DNA from 4 places in the Couchioplanes caeruleus genome. Region 4 is predicted to be linked to each of the others. Evidence: riboswitches for the same ligand, from Rfam matches in the RefSeq annotation. Region 4 holds a riboswitch; each other region holds the start of a gene.
The links. A riboswitch is a leader RNA that binds a small molecule or an ion and turns the genes downstream of it on or off. The one in region 4 is predicted to bind cyclic di-AMP.

Region 1 (4,204 bases), 280 kb from region 4:
CGCGATCATGCCGATCATGATGAGGACGGTCATCGGCAGCAGCGCGGCGCCGCCGGGGAAGGCGCTGTAGCCGAGGACCTGCTGCAGGTAGAGGTTGAGGTAGAACCACATCGGGATCCAGGCCGCGCCGAGCAGCATCTGGGCGAGGTTGGCGGCGCCGAGGTTCGGGCTGCGGAAGATGCCCAGCCGTACCAGCGGTTCACGCCGGGTGGCCTGGACGGCGAGGAAGGTGATCAGCAGCACCGCGGCGCCGCCGAGCACGCCCCAGGTCTGCATGGATGCCCAGCCGACTTCCGGGGCACGGACGATGGCGTAGACGGCGGCCGCCAGACCCGCGGTTACGGTCAGCGCGCCGGCCACGTCCAGGCTGCCGCGGCGGGCGCCGCCGGCGGGCATCAGCGCCGGGGTGGCGATGAGTGCGAGCGCGGCGATGGGGATGTTGAGGTAGAACACCCACGGCCAGCTGACGTACTCGGTGATGACGCCGCCGAGGAACACTCCGGCGGTGCCGCCGGCGGGGGCGGCGGCGCCGTACAGGGCGAGGGCCTTGGTGAGTTCCTTGGGCTCGGCCCCGAACAGCATGATGAGCAGGGTCAGGGCGGACGGGGCGATGAGGGCGGCGCCGGCACCCTGCACGGCACGGGAGGCCAGCTCGACCTCGACGGTGCCGGCCAGGCCGGCGGCGGCTGAACCGGCCAGCAGCACTGCCCAGCCGGTGGCGAAGACGCGGCGGGCGCCGAACTGGTCGGAGAGTCGGCCGCCGAGTAGCAGCAGGCCGCCGAACGCGACGACGTAGGCGTTGAAGACCCAGGTCAGCTCGCCGGGTGTGAACCCGAGGTCTTCGCGCATACGGGGCAGGGCCACGCCGATGATCGAGGTGTCCATGATGACCATGAACTGGGCGAGTGCGATGAGCGCGAGGGCCCACCAGCGTAGGGAACTGCGGGACATGACCGTTCCTCCTTAATACCCCCGGGGGGTATATGCGTTGGCCGTCATTGTTACCCCCCGGGGGTATCCATCGTCAAGGCCTCGGCAGCATGCGACCAGTCGCTGCCGAGTGAAGCCGGGACCGGCGCCGTGCTCGGGCGGTTTCGCCACCGGCCCGAGTCCGAGCACGACCGATCCGCGGCGCGGACTGACATAGTCGCCGCTGCCTAGAGGGGCGGGCGTCGAGATCGTGCTCGAAGTCGACCACCTGAGTCAGGTGACGGCGCTGCATGATCACTGCCGGGATCGCGGAGTGGTGGTGGAAGCGCGGGTCGACCTTTCTGCACCGACGACCCGCACACGTCCGATACGCCTGGGCCGTGCGGGTCGCGACCGCCAATCGGACACTTGACCGACATCGGCTTTGCGGTGAGAACTTGAGCCGCCTGCGAGGTTCATGGCGAATCTGTTCAGCTTGAGCGCCCACCGCGATCGGCGCCCGGTACGCCATTTTCTGTGATCAGACCCACCCACCATGTTGACCGTCGTGTGACCAGGTGCATGCGTAACGTGCCGGTTTTCGTCATGGACAGGCTGCAACCGGACAGCCACCGATATGCCAAACACGAAGCGTGACGGACTGCGGCCCGGCAGTGGCTCGGGAAATCGGATAGGCAGGAGGGGCCGGTGAGCGACCGCCCACCGCTCGCACCGCCTGGATCACGCCGAGCCCTGCCCCGGTCTGGGGGTGCGACCACGAGGTATGCGAACAACCATGAAGGCATACGGGGGCAGGGACGGGGGACCCATTTCCGGTCCGCGCCCGGGTCGTCTGGCCCGGCGGACCTCGGGGTGAAGTCGCCACCCGGCGACCGGGCACACCTTCCCGCCCGAACCCGACAGCTAACCTCGCAGGCGTGCCGGAGGGAATCTTCTACCGTGCACGAACGCAGTTCGAGCCGGGGCCGCCGCATGTCCGCCGGCACCGGAACCGTCGCAATGTCCCTGGGTCTCTGCCTCTGCGCCGGCCAGCTCGTCGCACCGCCGGCAGCCTCCGCAGCCGCTGCCGCTCCCGTCACCACGACGGTCGCCGCGGCGCGGCCGGTTAAGCCGGCCGTCGCCGCCTCCTACGACAAGCGCACGATCAGCCGAGGTGCGAAGGTCCGCGTGACCACCACGCTGATCGACCCCAAGACCGGCAAGAAGCTGGTCGGCGGCTACGTCCTGCTCCAGGGCAAGTATGGCAACAAGTGGAAGACCTGGCAGCGCAAACGCAACACGTCCGGCGTCGTCGCGTTCCGCACCGGGCCCCACGTGACGAGGTGGTTCCGCACCACCTACGGCACGGCGGCTACCACGCCCGTCCAGATCACCGTCAGGACCGACGGCGCGAGGATCCTGGCTGAGGCCAGGAAGCACAAGGGCGCGCCCTACGTGTTCGGCGCAGCCGGCCCCAAGCGCTTCGACTGCTCGGGTTACACGCAGTACGTCTACAAGAAGGCAGTAGGAAAGAAGCTGCCGCACAAGGCGAACTTGCAGCAGAGGTACGGCAAGGCGGTCAGCAAGAGCAACAAGAAGGCCGGCGATCTGCTCGTCTTCCGCTCCGGGTCCTACGGCACCCACGTCGCCATCTATGCGGGCGGCGGCTACATGTGGGCCTCGCCGCGCGCCGGCAAGACCGTCAGCAAGCAGAAGGTCTACAGCAGCAACTACGTGGTACGCCGGATGATCTGACGCCCGCAGCACGGATGATCGAGCCCAGGTGGGGGCGCAACTCGTTGTGTTGCCCCCTCACCTGGACCCGTACGCCGCGTGGCGACCTACCTGGCCGACCGCGGGCGGGGATTCCGGGCGTAGGTGTGTAGCGGGAGCGAGCCGGTATCCGTCGCCGTCACGTCGGAGGAATCCGCCGAGGGGCAGGTGGCTGGGTAGCAGCAGGGTGTCGGTGTCGGCATACCGGTCGAGGACCGCGCGGCGGTTGGCGGCGGCCTGGACGGGGTCGATGCACAGTGCGGTGCTGATGTCAGGATGGCGCAACTGCAGGGGGTGGTGGATCAGGTCACCGGCCAGCAGGGCCCGTCGTCCCTGGCTGGCCACCTCGACCAGGACGTGTCCGGGTGTGTGCCCGGGTGCGGGTACGAGCCGGACCTCTCCGTCGAGGTCGTGGTCGGGTGGGCACGGCAGTAATTGCCCCGCGGCCTGGACGGGCAGCACGCTGTCGGCGACGGGGACCGAGGGCGTGGTCGCGGTGGCGTGGTCGAGTTCGGGTCGGGTGATCAGGTACTGGGCGTTCGGGAAGGTCGGGCGCAGGTGGCCGTCGGTCAGCGTGGTGTTCCAGCCGATGTGGTCGTGGTGCAGGTGGGTGTTGATGACCGTGTCCACGTCGGCTGGTGCGATGCCCGCACGCTCCAAAGCGGACAGCCAGCGGGAGTCCAGTCCTCGACGGGGGTGCGGGCGGGCCGGTTTCGGGCCGCCGAGGCAGGTGTCGACGAGGATCACCCGGTCGGCGCCGAGGATCGCGAATCCCTGTGAGGCCATGCGCAGGAAGGTGCCGGACGGGTCTGTGTAGGTGGGGCCGGCGGCCGACAGCAGTGCGGCGAGCAGGTCGGGTGCCAGATGCGGGTAGGTGGCCTTGGCAGGCAGCGCGGGCCCGACCGCCTCGACGAGGGGGATGATCCGGCGCCGCCCGACCTGGATCGGGACCGGTGACATGGTGGGTGTGGTGAGTTCAGCGCTCACTGGGCGGCCTCCTGTCAGACGGTATGTTCTTTAATGAACATCTGTCCAGGATCGTCGCCGGGCCGCCGTGGCCCGGCAAGAGGCAAAACCCGGGCCGCCGTCCATAACGAGACACCGGCAGCCCGATCGTTCAGAAACGGGAAGTGTCGATGGCCACAACACCGGACCGGCGGGTACGGCGTACCCGCGCCGCCCTGCGCGAGGCACTGCTCGACCTGATGGCCGAGCGCGGCTACGACGCGGTGACCGTGCAGGACATCATCGACCGCGCCGATGTCGGCCGATCCACGTTCTACAACCACTACACCGACAAGGACGACCTGCTCCGCGACAATTTCGCCGACCTCCGTACGATCGTCGCGCAGCCGGGCACCGCGACAACCAGCGCCGGGCATCGACTGCGTTTCAGCCTGCCCCTGCTGCGCCACGTCCAGCAGCAGCGCCGGCTGCTTCTGGCGCTGCTCGCCGGCGGCGGTCGCACACCCGTGCTGCGCCAGGTCGAACAGGTGCTCATCGACATCGTCCGTGACGAACT
Region 2 (4,204 bases), 1.0 Mb from region 4:
CCGAAGGTGCCCATCATGGCCGCGTATCCGCCGAGGGGCCGGTGCTCGTGAGGGGCGTACTGCCGACGCAACCGGTCGAGCCGGGCGCGTACCGAGGGAGTCATGCGGTTCCTCTCAGAAATCCTGGGTGAGCCGGTGCGGATCGACCTCGCGCCCGGGATGACGGGCCAGGTACTCGGTCTCCAACTCGGCCGTACGCCGCAGATGATTGGCGAGCGCCGCGTCAGGGCCGTGCCGCAGCGTCGCGAGCCGCGTCCGGTGCAGGCTGCCGAGCTCGCGGAGCAGATCGTCGTCGGCGAGACCCGACGGGTCTATGCCCTGCTCGGTGCCGACACGGTCGCCGACCTCGGAGTCGCTCATGATCTCTTCCTCTCTCGGTGCTTGCCGCAACGGTTGCCCGGGTGGCCTTCGGTCAAACCCCTGCCGCACACCGCGGCCCCGGACCGACGGCAGCGGCGGCCCGGCCCGGCCGAGGCTGCCGGTACGCTCGACGCATGAGAGCGCTGTGGACCCCGGCGTGGATCGTGCGCCACGTGGTCGCCCTCGTCCTCATCGCGGGCTTCCTGGGCCTGGGCTGGTGGCAGTTCAGCCGCGCGACCGGCGGCAACACCCTGAGCTGGGGCTACACCGTCGAATGGCCGGTCTTCGCGGCCTTCGTCGGTTTTCTGTGGTTTCGCGAGGTGCAGCAGGAGCTCAGGTCCCGCCGCCAGCGGACAGAAAAGCCGGCGGTGGAACAGGACGCCCGGAGCACTGCCGGCTCGGCCGCGGATGCTCCGGTCACGGTGCGGCGGCCGGTGCGGGCCTCGGTGAACCGGCAGGCTCCCCCGGCCGGCAGCGACCCGGAGCTCGACGCCTACAACGACTATCTCGCCTGGCTCAACGCCCACCCCGGGGCGCGGCCGGGCGACTACCCCGGACGCAAGAGCGGCATCAAGTAAGGACGTGGATCGTGCAGGGAGCCCTCACCCGCTACCGGATCATCGCCTGGATCGTCGGCGTGGTCCTGATCGCGCTCGTGCTGGTGGGCATGCCGCTGAAGTACGCCGGTGACGACGACACCGTGGTCGCCGCCGTCGGGCCTTTCCACGGTTTCCTCTACATGGTCTACCTGGTGGCCACGTTCGATGTGAGCCGCCGTGCGGGCTGGCCGCTCGGCCGGATGCTGCTCGTGATGCTCGCCGGCACGGTGCCGCTGCTCTCCTTCTGGGCCGAGCACGTCGTCACCCGCAAGTGGGCCGTCCAGCCGATGGACACGCCGGTCGCGATGGCGAAGAAATAGAGAAGTAACGCTGCGGGTCGGCCGCATTGCATTCGGTTATCGGGATCATTCGGATCATTGCCCTAATTGGCGCACGTCACTCTTCCGGCTCTTGTGTTAATCGAGATCGCCGATAAGTTGGTGCGGTTGGTCCGGTCCGCAGCCACACCGGTGGCGCCGGCCGACGCCGCCGAGTCCCGACGGCGGAATCGGTGACCCCTCCCCCGGGGCACCGGGACCGCCTCGACGATCCGGGGAACCACCGAAGTAGCACCTGGGGTGAATCCGCGTTCCGCGGTAGGGCCTTCTTCCCGCCCGAATCCGTCAGCTAACCCGGTAGGCGGCACAGCGGAAGAAAGGCCACGTAACGTTGCCACACGCCCGCACGAGGCTACGCGCCCTGGTGGTTGCCGCCCTGGCGATCGTGATCTCCAGCACCGTCGCACCCGCCGCGCACGCGGCGCCTTCCGCGACGGAGCTCAAGAAGAAGATCGAGAAGGCTTCGCACCAGCTCGAAGACGTCGTCGAGTCGTACAACAAGATGCGGCTCAGCCTGAAGAAGACGAACGCCGAGGAGAAGAAGCTCGCCGCGTCGCTCGCGCCCGCCAAGGCGGCGCTCGAGGCGGCCGGCTCGCAGATGCAGGTCATCGCGGCCTCGGCGTACAAGACCGGTCAGGTCGGCACCATGAACGTCGTACTCGAGGGCACGGACAGCCTGATGGACCGCATGTCCATTCTGGAGCATTTGTCCCGCACTCGGCAGCGCGACATCAACACCTACACGACCACGACGCAGACCTTCTCCCAGCGTCAGGCCGCCCTGAAGGCCACCCAGGACAAGCAGGAGGCCGAGGTCAAGGAGCTCGGCGCCCGCAAGAAGAAGATCGAGGCTGACCTCAAGGAGCTGTACGCCATGCGCACGGCGGCGTTCGGCCGGGCGACCGAGAGCGGCTCGGCCTACACCGGGGACATCCCCGACATCTCCGGCGATGCCGGGGTGGCCGTCACGTTCGCGTACAACCAGATCGGCAAGCCGTACTCGTACGGTTCCGGCGGTCCGAACTCCTACGACTGCTCGGGCCTGACCTCCGCTGCCTGGCGTGCCGCGGGCAAGAGCCTGCCCCACAACGCCGCGGCGCAGTTCAACGAGACGAGTCGGGTCAGCCGGTCTCAGCTCGAACCCGGCGACCTGGTGTTCTACCGCGGGCTCGCCCACGTGGGCATCTATGTCGGCGGCGGACAGATCATCCACGCGTCGGTGCCCGGCGAGCCGATCAGCAAGGTATCGATCGATATCATGCCGCCGTACGGATACGGCCGGGTGCGTTGATCACGCCGTAACGCACGACCGCGGAAGGCCGGTGCTCCCCTCGGGGAGCGCCGGCCTTTCCCGTGCCCCGGAGAAGACCGGCAAAGGCCATGCCCGGATAAGGCCCACGGAGTCCGCGCACGGAGTCCGCGCACGGAGTCCGCGCACGGAGTCCGCGCACGGAGTCCGCGCACGGAGAAGGCCGGTGTCCCTTACGGGACACCGGCCTTCGTCGGCTACGAGGAGGGAGAGGTGCCGGTTCAGGCTCAGGCGGCCTGCAGACCCTCGGCGCGGGCCAGCTCACGCAGCCGGCCCAGGGCCTGGATCTCGAGCTGGCGGATCCGCTCCCGCGAGAGCGAGAAGCGCGACGCCACCTCGGTCAGCGAGTGCTCCCGCCCGTCCTCGAGGCCGTACCGGGCGCGCATGATGCCCGCCGACCGGTCGTCGAGGTGGTTGAGAAGGCCCTCGATGCGCTGGCGCTCGAGCGCCGTGAGCACGATCTCCTCCGGCGACGGCGCGTCGCTGTCGGCGACCAGGTCGCCGAGGTTGGTGTCGCCGTCGTCGCCCACCGGGGTGTCCAGGGACACGGTGTCCTGGGCCCAGCGGGTCAGCTCGGTGACGCGCTCGACCGTCACGCCCAGCGCCGCGGCGACCTGCGCGGGCTCCGGGTCGGCACCGAGCTCGCGGACGAGCTGGCGGGTGACGTTGCGCATCCGGTTGACGTCCTCGACGAGGTGCACGGGCAGGCGCACGGTGCGCTCCTGCTGCGCGATCGCCCGGCTGATCGCCTGGCGGATCCACCACGTCGCGTACGTCGAGAACTTGTAGCCGCGCTCGTAGTCGAACTTCTCCACGGCGCGGACCAGGCCGGTGTTGCCTTCCTGGATGAGGTCGAGCATCGGCATGCCCGAGCGCACGTACCGGCGTGCGATAGAGACCACCAGGCGCAGGTTGGCCCGGATGAACAGGTCCTTGGCCCGCTCGCCCTCGACGACCAGGCGCTCCAGTTCCTCCCGGCTCACGCCGCGACGGACGTCACCGCTGTCGAGCAGGTGCTCGGCATAGAGGCCGGCCTCGATTGCCTTGGAGAGGTCGACCTCCCTGGCGGCATCCAGAAGCGGCGTCCGGGAGATCTCGTGCAGGTAGACGCCGACGAGGTCGCGCTCCTCGGCGACTTCGTCCGTCCGCATCACGGTGTTCTTCTCCACGTTGCCCACGGTCCCCTCATTGCCTTCACTAACCCTGTTACGGGCAATTCCTGCGTCCATCAGCCCTCCCCGTAACGTCCGCAGTTCGTGCATTGCGGTGCTGACACCTACACAACAAGTGGCGCCCTGCACTGATTCCGGCTGGTGGGTCGAAAGTGTCACGAATGCCTGAGCGTCACCTGAGAGCCGCGTGGATACTTACTGAAGAGCGCTCCCAGGGAAGGCATTCGGAGCCGCACCCGGCGCTGGGTGCGTGCATCGACGCATACCCTTCGCCCCATACATGACACCATCAGCCCCTCATCCGTCACAGCGACGGGCGTCACGGATAGCCTTGCGACGCTCATCACTACCCAGTACGGCTCGGTAGCCAGTTGGGTTCACGCCCAGCATCGACAGGTTGCCCCCAGGCTTGATGCAAATGCCATG
Region 3 (4,204 bases), 1.6 Mb from region 4:
TCACCTCGAGTCGGCCCGGGGGTGTGGCCCGCAGCGCCTCGTCGAAGGATTTAACGTGCCGGAAGGCCACATCGTTCACTTCCAGCCGGACCGCGAGGTCGTAGGCCCGGTCGCCGGTGATCAGGACGGGCCGTCCACGCAGGGGAGAGAAGTCGACGTCGTAGAGCCACGAGGTGTCGAAGCCGTCGGGGTCGCGCGCGTTGATGGAGAGCAGTGTCGGGGCGAGCTCGGCCATGTCGAAGGCCTCGAGCCAACTGGCCGGGTTCTTCGCCAGCAGCAGCCGGATGGTGCGCCCGTCGCGTTCCACCTGGGCGTAGCGACCGGCCACCGAGGCCACGCTCGCGAGCCGGGGCACCGCCTCGATGGGGCGTACGCCGAACTCCGCGGCCACGGCCAGCGCGGTGGCCGCGTTGCCGAGGTTGACCTGGCCCGGCAGTTGCAGCTTGACCAGATGCCAGTCACCTCGGGGGTCGACCACACCCTCCTCGTCGACCGTCCACTGTGCCTGCGGCCGGCGCAGCGGGCAGCCGGTGCACCACCAGTCGCCGTGTGCACGCTGGATGGACCCCCCGCATTCGGGGCAGACCCACGAGTCGTCCGTCCACCGCTGGCCGGCGCTGAACCAGGTGACGTGCCCGGCGGAGACGGCCGACCAGACCACCATCGGGTCGTCGGCGTTGGCGACGACGTGCACGTCCGGGTGGCCGGCGAGGGCGGTGCGCCACATCTGCGCCATCATCGCCACCTCCTTGGCCCGGTCGAGCTGGTCGCGGGAGAGGTTGAGCAGGGCGACCACCCGGGGTGCGGTCTCGTCGATCACCTGCGCGAGGTAGTGCTCGTCGACCTCGAGGACGGCGAAGGGGGTCGCGCCGGCCTTCGCCAGCGCGGAGGTGTGCCCGGTCGGCATGTTGGCGCCGAACGAGTTGGTGGCGACCGGGCCCAGGACCCCGAGCGCCGCGGCGGCGAAGCGGGTCGTGGTGGTCTTGCCGTTGGTGCCCGAGACGAGCGCGATCGCCCGGCCGGCGGCGAGGTTGCGTAGCAGGTCTGGGTCGATCTTGAGGCCGATCCAGCCGCCGATGACCGAGCCGTCGCCGCGTCCCGCGGCCCGCGAGAGCGCCGCCGCCGTGCGCGACACGGAGGTCGCGACCTTGGCCCGCAAGGGCATTTTCCCGTCCGTCACGGCGACGAGGGTACCGGAAACGGACACTACGTCGAGTGGCGGTGAGTGCGACGCTGCCCGTCCGGCGCCGGATGGGCCGAACGGTCGATCGGCATCGTGCGTCCGGAGTGGTGTTTGGCCCGGTGGGGAGGTTTTCGGTGGCATTCGCCCGACGTTGCACCCTTCCGTGGTCAGACGCGTCATCACTTTTTATGTGTTGTGATTCACCCGTAACCATCGACGGATAGTGATTGGTCGTGTGCTCATAGTGGCGGCATATGTCACAGACTGGTTGCGAACCGGACACTGTCCACTGTGCCAAATACGAAGAGTGACGGACAGGGGGCAAGCGGTGGATCAGAAAATCCGGTAGGCAGGGTGGGCCGGTGAGCGACCGCCCACCGCTCGCACCGCACGGATCACGCCGAGCCCTGCCCCGGTCCGCGCGGTACGACCACGGAGCAAGCGAACAACCATAAAGGCATACGGGGGCAGGGACGGGGGACCCATTTCCGGTCCGCGCCCGGGTCGTCTGGCCCGGCGGACCTCGGGGTGAAGTCGCCACCCGGCGACCGGGCACACCTTCCCGCCCGAACCCGACAGCTAACCTCGCAGGCGTGCCGGAGGGAATCTTCTACCGTGCACGAACGCAGTTCGAGCCGGGGCCGCCGCATGTCCGCCGGCACCGGAACCGTCGCACTGTCCCTGGGTCTCTGCCTCTGCGCCGGCCAGCTCATCGCGACGCCTGCGGCCTCCGCGGCCGCGGCACCCGTCGTCACGACGGTCACGGCGGCGAAGCCGGTCAAGCCCCGCATCTCCTCCTCGTGGAGCGCGCGCAAGGTCAACTGGGGCACGAAGGTTCGCGTGACCACCAAGCTGATCAACCCCAAGACCGGTAAGAAGGTGGTCGGCGGCTGGGTGCGGCTCCAGACGCATCAGAACGGCAAATGGAAGACCTGGCTGAAGAGCCGCAACACCTCGGGGGCCGTCACCTTCGCGACCGCGCCGCACGAGACGAGGTGGTTCCGCACCGCGTTCGGCGGAGCGGGCGGCGTCACCGCGGCCACGACCAGGCCCACCAAGATCCACATCCGGTCCAGCGGAGCGAGGATCCTCGCCGAGGCCAAGAAGCACCGGGGCGCCGCCTACGCCTACGGCGCGGAAGGTCCCCGGCGCTTCGACTGCTCGGGTTACACGAAGTACGTCTACAAGAAGGCGACCGGCAAGAAGCTGCCGCACAGCGCGAACTCGCAGCAGTACTACGGCAAGAAGGTCAGCAAGAGCAGCAAGCAGGTGGGCGACCTCATCGTCTTCCGCAACGGCTCGCACGGCTACCACGCCGGCATCTACGCGGGCGGCGGCTACATGTACGACTCGCCGCGGCCGGGCATGTCGGTGGGCAAGCACAAGATCTGGAGCAACAACTACGTCGTGCGGCGCATCGCCGCCTGACGCGGATGCGGTAGGAGCGGTACCGACGGTTCAGTGGGACGTGACCCGGTTCGGGTCACGTCCCACTGTCGTCGCCCCCGCCGTCGCGCGTTTCCTCCACGTCGCTCAGCAAGATCCCTCCACTTCCCTCCCCAAAGGGCGTTCCGCGCGCGCGGAACGCCCTTTTTCAGTGGAGTTTCGTGCCCGACTGGGCGGCTTGTCGGAAAGTGGACCATGATCGGAGCCGCTCCGCCCTCCACCCCGACCCCACCGCTTCTGACGTGCGGATTCATCCGCGAATCCGCTTCGCAGACGGGCCGATTCCGGTTGCGAGTGGAGGGAAGTGGAGTAGAGTGGAGCGCAGTGGCAGGGCCGGACCGGGCCTGCCGGCCCGAGCGAACCGGCGGACCGCGCTGAGCCATTCGAGAAGCGGCGCCACAGGGCAAGGGGGGTCGGCCGATGTTCCTCGGCACGCACACCCCGCGCCTGGACGACAAGGGCCGGCTGATCCTTCCGGCGAAGTTCCGGGACGAGCTGGCGGGAGGTGTCGTGATCACCAAGGGGCAGGAGCGCTGCCTGTATGTGTTCCCGATGCCGGAGTTCCAGCGGATCGCGGGGCAGTTGCGGGACCAGCCGGTCACCCACAAGGCCGCCCGGGCCTACAGCCGGGTGTTCTTCGCCAGCGCGCACGACGAGATCCCCGACAAGCAGGGCCGGGTCACCATCCCGGCGCACCTGCGGGAATACGCGGCTCTCGACCGTGAGCTCGTGGTGATCGGGGCGAGCACACGGGTGGAGATCTGGGACAGACAGTCCTGGGAGCAGTACCTCTCGGCGAGCGAGGACGACTTCGCCGACATCGAGGAGGGGGTGCTGCCCGGCGGACTGTAGGCGTCGTTACCTGTCGGCCGCCGAGGTGGTCCGGACGTCGCTGCCGCCGTACTGCGAGATCTCCAGCCGCTCCCGCTCCTGGCGCCTCTTCCCCGGTGCCAGGCGTGTGTCCGGTGGGGCGCGCCCGATGGCAACGGGCACGAGCGGATGGGGATCTGGCGGTACGGAAGACGATCGGATACGGATCAAAAGGTCGGCCGCGTGGCGCGCGGGAAAGTGCAGGGGCGATGGGGGTCGACATGGGGGAGCTTCGCGGCACGCACGTGCCGGTGCTGCTCGAGCGCTGCCTCGAGCTGCTCGCCCCCGCGCTCGACCGTCCCGGTGCGGTGCACGTCGACTTCACGCTCGGCCTGGGCGGGCACGCCGAGGCCGTCCTGGAGCGGCACCCGGCCGTGGTCCTCATCGGACTCGACCGGGATCAGGAGGCGCTGGCGCACTCCCGGCACCGGCTCCAGCGCTTCGCCGGCCGTATCCATCTGGTCCACGCCGTGTACGACGAGCTTCCCGAAGTCCTCTCGGATCTCGGCCGCCCGGTCTTCCACAGTGGGCTGTTCGACCTGGGCGTGTCCTCGTTGCAGCTCGACGAGGCGGACCGCGGCTTCGCGTACGCCAAGGACGCGCCGCTCGACATGCGGATGGACCAGTCGCGGGGCATCACCGCGGAGGAGGTCGTCAACGGCTACGAGCCGGGCGAGCTCGTCCGGATCCTGCGGGTGTACGGCG
Region 4 (4,204 bases):
GGCCGTCATGGCCGCCGAGGTGGGTCATCTGGAGCTGGCCCACGACTACCTCGGCGAGGCGGCGCTGATGGACCTGCACGACCTGCACCAGAACGCCCGGGACGGCGTGCACGTGGCGTCGCTGGCCGGCTCCTGGATCGCGCTGGTCGCGGGGCTCGGCGGCATGCGCGACTACAACGGCCGGCTCTCCTTCTCGCCGCGGCTGCCGAGCCGGATCAACAGCCTGGAGTTCTCCCTGCTGTGGCGCGGCCTGCGGGTGCGGGTGGAGGTGACACCGGCCGAGGTGACCTACTCGCTGCGCAACGGCGGCGGCTCCGCGAAGCTCGAGCTGCTGCACCACGGTAAGGAAGTGACGGTGACGCAGGTCAAGCCGGTGGTGCTGGCGATCCCGCCGGCGCCGCCGACCGGTCCGGCCCCGACCCAGCCGGCGGGGCGGGCACCGGTCCGTCGCGCCAGCAATCAGTAGGGCGCACAGCTCAGTAGGACGGACAGCAAGGAGCCCCCGCCGGAAGGCGGGGGCTCCTTTGCGCGCGTGGGGCCTGCTACAGCATGGAGACGTGTACGTGGTCCGTATGGTCGCTGTCGCCGGAATACGAACCCCAGCCCGTCGCCGGGAACCAGACCATCTTGTTCCAGATGACGTACAGGACGCCGAGCCGGTCGGCGTTGCGGACCAGGAATGCCATCAGGTTGTTGCCGTACTCGCGGGTGTCCTGGTTATGCCAGGGTGAGAAGCCGCTCTTCTGCAGGGACCAGTCGCAGGCGCGGCCCTTGGGATGCTCGAACGGGCCGCCGGGGCGGAAACAGCCCACGAACCGGTTGAAGCCGGCCTTCTTGACTTCCTTGTACATGTGCATCGTGCGGGCCGTGACGCAGCCGCCCGTGGTTTCGTCGTCGACGTTGCACCCCTCCGGGGCGAACTCACCGTCGCCGTTGCGGGGCGCGGGCGCGGCCACCTTCGACTTGAGGGTCACGAAGCCGCCCGTCACCGTCTTGCCGCCCACCAGATTGAGCGCCTTCTCGGCGGACTCCTTCTGCTTGCGCACCACTTCCTGGTTCTGCTTCTGCGCCTTGATCTCCTGGTCCAGCCGGGCCTTCGCCGTGGCGACCGTGTCGATCGCTTTCTGCAGCTCCTGCAGCTTGCCGTCGTTGACGGCGTTGAGCTCCTCGAGCGAAACGGCCTTCTCGAGGAAGGCGTCCGGCGAGCGCACGTTGAGCAGGAATCCCATCGTCGACAGGCCGCCCGTGCGGTACTGCTGGGCCGCGATGGCGTTCACCTGGGGCAGCAGGGCGTCCCGCCGATCCTCCGCGGTCTTCACCTGCACGGCCAGGTTGGCCTGTGCCTTGGTGGACCTGGCGACCGCGGCCTTGGCCGCCAGGAAGCGACGCCCCGTGTTGTCGAGCACGTCGTTGAGCGTCGGGTTGGCCTTGCCGTCGTCGGGGGTCGACGAGCTTCCGCCGGGCGCCGCGGTCGCGGGCGCTCCGGGGGCGACGATCATGGTGATCGCGATGAGCGGTGCCAGGGCGAGGACCAGCCACCGGCCGGGTCTTGCCGTCATGCAGTTTCCTTCCGTGTTGCCGCCTACCGGGTTAGCTGACGGGTTCGGGACGGAAGCGATCCCTACCGCAAGGCTCTGCGGATTCACCCCTTTTCAAGGTGGTTCCCCGATTCGCCGTGCGGCGATTGAGCGGTGGTCCGCCGGCACCTTGGGGGCGGTGCCTTCATGGCAGTGACCGGCGGAAAGTTTACCTGAAGATGGCCGTCGCATCAGCGCCTGCGGAGGGCCGAAAACTGTTACCGCGCAACGACTTTCCGTTACCCCTCGATGGGATGACGCAGGTCATGACCCGCAACGAAGTATCAATGTGAGTCGCTGCATTCTGCCTCACACCTCTCACTGTTCGTGTGCGTATGAATGCGTACGGTGCGACACCTGTCGATGGTGGGATTCCGTGGGTAGTCTTCGTCACGGTTCCATCACGGAACCGCCGCCCAATCGTCGAAAGGCGAGCCGGGGACCCATCCGGTAATGGGGTGAATCCGCAGAGCCTTGCGGTAGGGATCTCTTCCGTCCCGAACCCGTCAGCTAACCCGGTCGGCGGCCGACGGAAGGAACGCACGTGAGGCTCGACCCTCTCCGGCGGCGATTAGCGATCGTGCTCGCGGTCATGGTCGCCACCTCGGGGCTGGCGCTCGCCGCCCCCACCGCGGCCGGCGCCGCGCCCCGCCCGCCCGCCGCGCCGGGAGACGACGGCGACGACGGCGAGGGCGGCTCGAAGTCGCTCGTCGAGCAGCTCGAGGCGGCCTCGAAGGGCTTCGTCGAGGCCCGGGAGGCGCTCGCCCGCTCGAAGAAGCGCCAGCAGGAGGCCGCCGCGAAGCTCAAGGCGATCGACGCCGAGCTCGGCCCCAAGCAGAGCGTCCTCGACGACATCGCCCAGCAGTCGTACCGCACCGGCCGGCTCGGCCCGATGACCGCCCTGCTGACGGCCGACTCCTCGCAGGGCCTGCTCGATCGCGCCACGACGCTGGAGAGCGTGGCGGTGAAGCAGGAGCGCGCCCTCCGGGAGCTGCAGGACGCCCGGGCGAAGCAGGCGAGGGCGAAGCTGGTGATCGACGCGGAGGTCCGCGACCAGGAGCGCCAGAACGACATCATGAGCAAGCGCAAGGCGCAGGCGGAGAAGGCGCTGAAGACGGCGAACGCCGCGGCCGGCGGCGCGAGCGGCCCCTCCGGCGGAGGCAACAGCGCCCAGGCGGGGGCCGCGCCGCGCAACCCCAACGGCGAGCTGCCCGACGAGTCGTGCAGCCAGAACGACCCGACGACGACCGGTTGCCTCACGCCCCGCACCCTGCACGCCATGAAGGAGGCGCAGGCGGACGGCTTCACCCGCTTCGTGTCGTGCTTCCGTCCGCAGGGCAGCGGTGAACATCCGCTGGGCCGGGCCTGCGACTTCGCGTCGGACGAGGACGGCTTCGGCGGCGTCGCGACCGGCGCCAGCCGGGACTACGGCGACCGCCTGGCGAACTACTTCATCGACAACGAGGGCCGGCTGGGCGTGCTGTACGTCATCTGGTTCAAGCGGATCTGGCTACCGAGCAGCGGATGGCAGCCGTACCTGCGCGGCACCGGCGAACCGAACAGCGATCACACCAACCACGTGCACCTGTCCATGCGATAGCGCCGGACCGACCCAGGGCGGCCGCCGGGCCGCCCTGGTCGTCACCTCTTGACGTACGCCTCGTACTCCTTGAGCACGTCCGCGGTCGGGCCGTCGGCACGGATCAGCCCGGACTCGAGCCAGATGCTGCGCTCGCAGGTGTCCCGGATCGACTGCTCGCTGTGGCTGACCAGGAAGACCGTGCCCGCCTCGGCGCGCAGGTCGCGGACCCGCTGCTCGCTGCGCCTGCGGAACTTCGCATCGCCGGTGGCCAGCGCCTCGTCGATGAGCAGCACGTCGTGCTTCTTCGCCGCCGCGATCGAGAAGCGCAGCCGGGCGGACATGCCGGAGGAGTACGTCCGCATCGGCAGCGAGCTGAAGTCGCCCCTCTCGTTGATGCCGGAGAAGTCGATGATCTCCTTGACCTGGGACTTCACCTGCTCCGGGGTCATGCCCATGGCGAGGCAGCCGAGCACCACGTTGCGCTCGCCGGGCAGGTCGTTCATCAGGGCCGCGTTGACGCCGAGCAGGGAGGGCTGGCCGGCCGCGTAGATCGCGCCCTTGTCGACGGGGAGCAGGCCGGCAATGGCCCGCAGCAGCGTCGACTTGCCGGAGCCGTTGGTGCCGATCAGGCCGATCGCCTCGCCCTTGTACGCGACGAAGCTCACACCCTTGATCGCGTGCACCTCCCGCAGGGTGGCGGGCTTGGTGCCGGTGACGATTCGCTTGAGGCTGGCGACCGGGCTGTGCGTACCCGCGCCGCCGGCCTGGTGCACCCGGTAGACGACGTGGGCGTCGTCCACGATCACGGTGGGTTGACGCTCGTCAGCCACGGCCGTAGCCCTTCTCTCCGCGCCAGAAGTAGACGAAACCGCTGAGCCCGACCACCAGCGTCCAGGCGACGGCCTCCAGCCACAGCACCATGGGGGACGCCGCCAGCGGCACGTCCTCCATCAGGGCGTGACGCATCAGGTCGATGAAGACGAGGAGCGGGTTGGCCTCGACGACCGCGAGCAGCCAGCCGTCGAGCTTCTGCTCGAACATGGTC

Region 1: another riboswitch for cyclic di-AMP. It lies ahead of EDD30_RS18280 (C40 family peptidase); the one in region 4 lies ahead of EDD30_RS17010 (coiled-coil domain-containing protein).
Region 2: another riboswitch for cyclic di-AMP. It lies ahead of EDD30_RS12440 (C40 family peptidase); the one in region 4 lies ahead of EDD30_RS17010 (coiled-coil domain-containing protein).
Region 3: another riboswitch for cyclic di-AMP. It lies ahead of EDD30_RS09775 (C40 family peptidase); the one in region 4 lies ahead of EDD30_RS17010 (coiled-coil domain-containing protein).

What each region holds. Positions count from the first base shown of each region.
Region 1 is NZ_RJKL01000001.1:4,105,236-4,109,439, forward strand. Features, by position in the region: gene EDD30_RS18275 (MFS transporter) at 1-951, opposite strand, end outside; cyclic di-AMP (ydaO/yuaA leader) riboswitch at 1,741-1,863, shown strand; gene EDD30_RS18280 (C40 family peptidase) at 1,870-2,664, shown strand; gene EDD30_RS18285 (MBL fold metallo-hydrolase) at 2,722-3,669, opposite strand; gene EDD30_RS18290 (TetR/AcrR family transcriptional regulator) at 3,819-4,204, shown strand, end outside.
Region 2 is NZ_RJKL01000001.1:2,819,801-2,824,004, forward strand. Features, by position in the region: gene EDD30_RS12420 (DUF1360 domain-containing protein) at 1-104, opposite strand, end outside; gene EDD30_RS12425 (DUF6158 family protein) at 115-360, opposite strand; gene EDD30_RS12430 (hypothetical protein) at 495-938, shown strand; gene EDD30_RS12435 (DUF3817 domain-containing protein) at 950-1,279, shown strand; cyclic di-AMP (ydaO/yuaA leader) riboswitch at 1,488-1,616, shown strand; gene EDD30_RS12440 (C40 family peptidase) at 1,662-2,588, shown strand; gene EDD30_RS12445 (sigma-70 family RNA polymerase sigma factor) at 2,834-3,835, opposite strand.
Region 3 is NZ_RJKL01000001.1:2,258,555-2,262,758, reverse strand. Features, by position in the region: gene EDD30_RS09780 (MurT ligase domain-containing protein) at 1-1,165, opposite strand, end outside; cyclic di-AMP (ydaO/yuaA leader) riboswitch at 1,670-1,792, shown strand; gene EDD30_RS09775 (C40 family peptidase) at 1,799-2,611, shown strand; gene mraZ (division/cell wall cluster transcriptional repressor MraZ) at 3,050-3,481, shown strand; gene rsmH (16S rRNA (cytosine(1402)-N(4))-methyltransferase RsmH) at 3,709-4,204, shown strand, end outside.
Region 4 is NZ_RJKL01000001.1:3,824,800-3,829,003, reverse strand. Features, by position in the region: gene EDD30_RS17015 (glycoside hydrolase family 65 protein) at 1-466, shown strand, start outside; gene EDD30_RS17010 (coiled-coil domain-containing protein) at 543-1,559, opposite strand; cyclic di-AMP (ydaO/yuaA leader) riboswitch at 1,564-1,701, opposite strand; cyclic di-AMP (ydaO/yuaA leader) riboswitch at 1,981-2,118, shown strand; gene EDD30_RS17005 (coiled-coil domain-containing protein) at 2,170-3,177, shown strand; gene EDD30_RS17000 (ABC transporter ATP-binding protein) at 3,219-3,989, opposite strand; gene EDD30_RS16995 (ABC transporter permease) at 3,982-4,204, opposite strand, start outside.